Regions from separate parts of the Pseudoalteromonas sp. Angola-4 genome, predicted to be linked through region 1. Evidence: predicted binding sites of a transcription regulator. Region 1 holds the regulator's gene; the other holds the start of a gene.
The links. Region 1 encodes ArgR, which controls arginine synthesis, uptake and breakdown. Its sites were predicted from a motif close to ANTGAATANNTATTCANT; they were not measured.

Region 1 (3,429 bases):
GCTTCTTGATGAGCCTTTTTCGAACATAGACACACAAGTACGTTTTGAGTTAATTGCTGATATTAGGCGCATTATTAAAGCGCAGCAGGTTTCTGCGGTATTTGTTAGCCACTCAAAAGAAGAAGCCTTTGCGTTTTCAGACACGCTAGCCATTATGCATCAAGGAAAAATAGCCCAACAAGGTACTCCAGAGCAGCTTTTTGCCGTGCCAAAGACAAAGGAGGTTGCAGAGTTTCTGGGTCAGGGCATATACTTAGGCGCAGAAGTGTTAACGGCAACTGAATACACAACGCCTTTTGGTGTCGTGCAATCGCAGCATGAGCATACGCACAGTGCAATAAAAGGGGTGGTGTATATTCGTCCACACCATATTGAGCTTGCGCAAAATACGCAGGCCGATAACCCTCAAGGTGTGAGCATTTTAAGCCGTCGGTTTATAGGCTCGGCTTATGTTTACACTGTTGTAATTGCAGAGCAAGAGATTGAAGTTGCCGCACAATATGGCCAGTCATTTGAAATAAATGAGCAGGTTATAATAAAAATAAAACCTCACACGGTGAATTTTTTCGAATCATAACAAATGTGTTATTCGCTGTGTTTTATAAAGCTAAGGAATAACAATGGCGCAAGCGCAATCTGGGATTTGTGCTGAAGCAAACTTACACGGTTTGCATTTATTTTTTAATGTATTTGATGGTCAAGACGAGTCATTGCGCGCAAAGCTTAAGCGCGTAAGCGCAATTGAAGAAGAGTTTAGTGATCAGTTCTCCGAAGCCATGCTCTCTTGCATGGTGGCTATAGGCGCGCAATATTGGCCGCATATACTACCTGAATATATCCCAAGCGAGCTGCAAAGCTTTCCTAATATAAATCACAGTGATTTTGTTATGCGCGTACAGCCATGTGATTTATTCATACAAATTCGCTCAGACCGAGAAGATGTTAATCACCTTTTTGCATTGCAAATATTAAAGTTGTTTTCGCCCGATGTAGAGCTGGTTGAACAAATTCGCAATTTTAGGTTTTTAGATGGGCGAGACTTTAACGGCTTTATTTATGCAGGCGACACCCCACATGGACGCCAAAAACGAATCACGGCACTGGTTAATAACCCCGACAGCTTTGAACACCAAGGCAGCTATATTCATGTACAGCGTTATAAGCATGACCTGAGCGTATGGCAGCATTTATCACTAAGCGAGCAAGAACACATTATGGGGCGCACACGTTTAGATAACACCTTAATTGAGCCAAAGGTAGATACTAGCCACGCGACTAGAAGTGAGCTAAAAGATGAGAGCGGCCAAGCAATACTGCTTAACCAAAGCATGCCGTATGGCGATGTTTACGAGCAAGGCATGCTAAGTATTACATGCTCTGCATCGGGAAGTGCGTTTGAAAAGGTACTTAACAGCCGCATAGGAAAAGGGGAGTGTTACGACCATTGGCTTGATTTTACTCAAGCCGATATGGGGTCAGCTTTTTTTGCCCCCTCAGTTGGTTTTTTAAAGCAAATTTAAACCGTATCAAATAAAATACGTACTCGTTCAAGTGTGACGTCTATTTCAGAGATTTTTGCTGGGGCAATAAATATAGTATCGTCTCCGGCAATAGTACCTAATACACCATCGGCCTTTCCTAACGAGTCAAGTAAGCGGGCAATAAGCTGCGCAGCGCCTGGACTAGTGCGAATAATGATCATCATTTCATTATGCATAATATCAATGACTAACTGGCGTAATGGGCTTTTAGCTGTCGGCACTCCCATTTCAGCGGGTAGGCAGTAAACCATTTCTTGTTTAGCGTTGCGGGTACGCACAGCACCAAACTTACTTAACATGCGTGACACTTTACTCTGGCTTATATTGTCAAAGCCTTGCTCTTTAAGCGCATCAACTATTTCGCCTTGAGAGCCAAAGTTTTCTTCTTTTAAAAGTGATTTAAACGCTTTTACCAATGCTTCTTGTTTATCTTGAGGTTGCATAGTCTTTATTCATTATTGTTATTTATGCTGTAAATACTACACAAAAATGAATAATTATGCAGCAGTTGTTTAGTCAACTTGACAGTTTGATGCGATAAACCACCAAAGTTTACAACTATGGTCGAAAATATCGCAAAATAGGCCCGATAAATTTGTTTTTAGGCGCTAATTTCATTATCTTAAGGGCCACAAGTATTTCCTACCTCAAATGACGGAGAATTCCAATGAAAGTTGCTGTATTAGGTGCTGCAGGCGGTATCGGTCAAGCATTGTCTTTACTATTAAAAACAGGCTTACCAGCTGGTTCTGAATTATCACTTTACGATGTTGCACCAGTTGTACCAGGTGTTGCTGTTGACCTATCACACATCCCAACTGATGTTAAAGTAGCAGGTTTTGGCGCAGACGATTTAAACAAAGCGCTTGACGGTGCTGATATTGTTTTAATCCCAGCGGGTATGCCACGTAAACCAGGTATGGATCGTGCAGATTTATTTAACGTAAATGCCGGTATCATTAAAACACTAGCTGAAGGCATTGTAGCTAGTTGTCCTAAAGCACTTGTGGGTATTATTACTAACCCAGTAAACGGCACAGTACCGATTGTTGCTGAAGTGTTCAAGAAAGCAGGTACATACGATGCAAGCCGTGTATTTGGTATTACTACGCTTGACGTGATTCGTTCAGAAGCATTTGTTGCTGAACTTAAAGGCGTAGACGTTGCTACAGTTAAAGTACCAGTAATTGGTGGTCACTCTGGCACAACTATTCTTCCTCTACTTTCTCAAGTTGAAGGCGTAACTTTCACTGAAGACGAAGTTGCTGCACTTACTCCACGTATCCAAAATGCAGGTACTGAAGTAGTAAATGCTAAAGCAGGTGGTGGTTCAGCTACATTATCAATGGGTGCTGCTGCAGCACGTTTTTGTATGTCTTTAGTTAAAGGCCTACAAGGTGAAGATGTTGTAGATTACGCATACGTTGCTGTTGAAGATGGTGATGCAGAGTATTTTGCACACCCAGTACGTTTAGGTAAAAACGGCGTTGAAGAAATTCTTTCTTACGGCGAGCTAAGCGCATTTGAAGAAAAAGCGAAGAACGATATGCTTGAGACACTGAAAAAAGACATCAAAGAAGGTGTTGATTTCATGGCGTAATAGCCAAGTTATGCACAAAAAAGCCTGCTTATGCAGGCTTTTTTATTGCTCGAAAATTATGGCCCTTAAATACTAATTAAGGGAGGCTGCAAAGTTAGTGATCTCGCTCTACAGCTATACGCGCTAAGCTGATTAACGCTTGCTTGTACTGCGACTCTGCTAAAAAGTCTAAACAGGCAATGGCCTTGTCTGCTTCTTGCTGCGCCTTTTGCATTGTAAATTCAAGTGCGTTGGTTTGTTTAAGTGCCGTTAAAATAGCCTCAAGGTTATCCATACCATTGCAATGCT
Region 2 (3,429 bases), on a different contig from region 1:
AATGAACCGTCAGCTAGTTTAACTAACCATGTCCAGCTAGAACCAAAGTTATTAACCGCTTTGTCGTTTAATGCATCTTTAAACGCGTCAAAAGAGCCCCATTTAGCGTTAATAGCGTCAGCGATAGCACCTGTTGGCTCGCCGCCGCCATTTGGAGATAGACAGTTCCAGTAGAAAGTGTGGTTCCAAATTTGTGCAGCGTTGTTAAATACGCCACCTTCAGATGAACAAACAATCTCTTCTAAAGATTTATTTTCAAATTCAGTACCTGGAATTAAACCGTTTAATTTAACAACGTATGTGTTGTGGTGCTTACCGTGGTGATACTCAAGAGTTTCTTGTGAAATATGAGGCTCAAGTGCATCAATTGCATATGGTAGTGACGGTAGTTCAAATGCCATTTTTTTATCTCCATCTTCTTTTGGTTGATAACTCGCTTGATAGTACGTAATGCCTGATAGAACAGACCACTTACCTATACCAAACGAAAATATAGTGTTACTATAATTGTTGAGTATTTTACTCAAGTTTAAGCAAACAGCAATGCTATTGCTAAAGACTATTTCAATTGCGGCTTTATTTGCCCATTTTAAGTTATATATCTGTGGCCACAATGATTTATTTTCAAGCCCTAGGTATATCAAGCTATCGTCATTTTGAGGTTGTAGATGGAAACCATTGATAAAATTAAACAGCAGATTTCAGAAAACCCAATTATCCTTTACATGAAAGGGTCGCCTAAATTACCAAATTGTGGTTTTTCTTCACAAGCGTCACAAGCTCTAATGTCATGTGGCGAACCATTTGCCTATGTTGATATTTTACTTAATCCAGATATTCGCGCTGAGTTACCAGCATACGCAAATTGGCCTACTTTCCCACAGCTTTGGGTTGAGGGCGAATTAGTAGGTGGTTGTGACATTATCATTGAAATGTTTCAACGTGGTGAATTACAGCCACTGATCACTGAAACTGCAGCTAAGTATAAAGAAGCTGACGCAGAGTAATTGCTACTTTGCTAGATTATTCAAGCCACGTTTTACGTGGCTTTTTTGTGCCTATATATAACTTTATTACGTCTTAATCTCTTGTTCAGCCCATCAGTGGGTGATTATAACTATTAATTTGTGCTCAATAGTTTGCAAACTCACCCCTTGCTCCTTGTTTAGGTGCACCTAGTCAGGATAAGTAAGCAACAAAGCTACTTAATATAAGCGCGAATTTTAATTAAAATATGAGTTTTATATCAATGCGCAATAAGACGTAATCATTTTGCGGGGCTAAACGTGTCGCTATCTGCGCTTAAAAATTCTTTTTAGAACAACTAAATAGCGAGTTTTTTGCCCAGCTATCAACACGTTTTTCCAGCCTTACAATAGTTCGCTCAATCAAGCGAATTGGCATTAAATAAAAATTCACTACATCTGCACTAAAAACGACACCACAATTAATAACTATACTAATGAACGCTAAAAAAGCGTGATCCTAAACCTCTAATTTATTTAAAACGCATTAAACTATCTAAATGTTAACTGAACCTGTGGGAAATTAGTGAATATTTATTCATTGCTTTGGTGCTTTACGTTTACGTAAAGGGTATTGCTTTAACGCCTTTGTTTTTACAAAATGTTAAAATTGACACCAGTGTCATGAAAAAATAACGCGCAAATAAGCGCTAATTGTTAAAACTTATGGGTAAAAAAGAAACCTTGCCTTGAAGTGAGAAATATTCAAGAATGTGAATATGTATTCAAAATAATATTGACTCTATTTACTATAGAGGCTAGTTTTGTGCGTCTGTTAGCAAATCGTCGAGCAGTTCATTCACGTTAACAGTGCAGCAAGGGAGGGGTCTATGTTATACGACTCAACATTAGAAAAAGATAATTGTGGCTTTGGCTTAATAGCCCAAGTAAATGGTCAAGCTAGTCATCGGCTTATTCGTACAGCTATTACTGGACTTGATCGCATGCAGCACCGCGGTGGTATTTCTGCCGATGGTAAAACAGGTGACGGCTGTGGTTTATTACTACAAAAACCTGACAGTTTTTTCCGTGCTATTGCGAGTGAGCATAATTGGCACTTAGGTAAAAATTACGCCGTAGGCATGGTTTTCTTAAATTCAGATCCCGTTTTAGCACAAGCTGCAAAACAGGTTTTATGTGAAGAATTAGAACAAGAAACACTTAAAATACTCGGTTGGCGTGAAGTGCCTACTGACCCTTCAATGCTAGGGCCAATTGCTACACAGCAATTACCTGGTTTTGAGCAAATTTTTGTTAGTGCGCCTGAAGGATGGCGCTCTAAAGATTTAGAGCGACGTTTATATGTAGCACGTCGCCGTGCAGAAAAGCGTTTAGCAGAGGATGAGTCGTTCTATATTGCGAGTTTATCGGGGTTAGTGACTATCTATAAAGGCCTTATGATGCCTGCAGATTTGCCTAACTTTTATTTAGACTTAGCTGATATTCGTATGACCAGCGCTATTTGTGTATTCCATCAGCGTTTTTCTACTAATACTCAGCCGCGTTGGCCTTTAGCACAACCATTTAGGTATTTAGCGCATAATGGTGAAATTAATACCATTGAAGGTAACCGCCAATGGGCTCGTGCACGTTCGTATAAGTTTTCATCGCCACTTATTCCTGATTTACAAAGTGCAGCGCCGTTTGTAAACGAAACCGGCTCTGACTCTTCAAGCTTAGATAACATGCTGGAGCTGTTTTTAGCCGGTGGCATGGATTTATTCCGTGCTATGCGTATGCTTGTGCCACCTGCATGGCAGAAAAACCGTGCTATGGATGATGACTTACGCGCATTTTACGACTTTAACTCTATGCATATGGAACCGTGGGATGGCCCTGCGGGCATTGTTATGTCTGATGGGCGTTTTGCAGCCTGTAACCTTGACAGAAATGGTCTGCGTCCAGCGCGCTATGTTATTACCCAAGATGGCTTTATTACACTTGCCTCTGAGGTAGGGATTTGGGATTACACTGCAGATGAAGTGGTCGAAAAAGGCCGTGTAGGGCCAGGTGAGCTGTTAGTAATTGATACTAAATTAGGCAAGATTTGGCACTCAGACGAAATCGACCAAGATTTAAAATCGCGTCATCCTTATAAGTCATGGCTTGAAGAAAACGTTAAGCGTTTAACCCCGTTTGAAGAGCTTACCGAGCAAGATGCGGGTAATCGCTCATTTGATGACGAAACACTTGTTAAATACCAAAAAATGTTTGGTTACACTAACGAAGAGCTCGATAGTGTTATTCGCGTAATGGGTGAAAACGGCCAAGAAGCAACAGGCTCTATGGGTGATGACACGCCATTTGCAGTACTAAGCGAAGGGCATCGTTCATTGTACGATTACTTCCGCCAAAAGTTTGCGCAAGTGACTAACCCGCCAATCGATCCGCTGCGTGAAAACCA

Region 2: the regulator ArgR is predicted to act here: its motif matches at 1,738-1,755, upstream of gltB (glutamate synthase large subunit).

What each region holds. Positions count from the first base shown of each region.
Region 1 is NZ_JAQREK010000009.1:4,755-8,183, forward strand. Features, by position in the region: gene PSH48_RS11580 (ABC transporter ATP-binding protein) at 1-577, shown strand, start outside; gene PSH48_RS11585 (Dyp-type peroxidase) at 621-1,520, shown strand; gene argR (transcriptional regulator ArgR) at 1,517-1,984, opposite strand; gene mdh (malate dehydrogenase) at 2,209-3,141, shown strand; gene ispB (octaprenyl diphosphate synthase) at 3,236-3,429, opposite strand, start outside.
Region 2 is NZ_JAQREK010000002.1:383,248-386,676, reverse strand. Features, by position in the region: gene PSH48_RS04170 (Fe-Mn family superoxide dismutase) at 1-401, opposite strand, end outside; gene PSH48_RS04165 (Grx4 family monothiol glutaredoxin) at 669-1,007, shown strand; gene gltB (glutamate synthase large subunit) at 1,856-3,429, shown strand, end outside.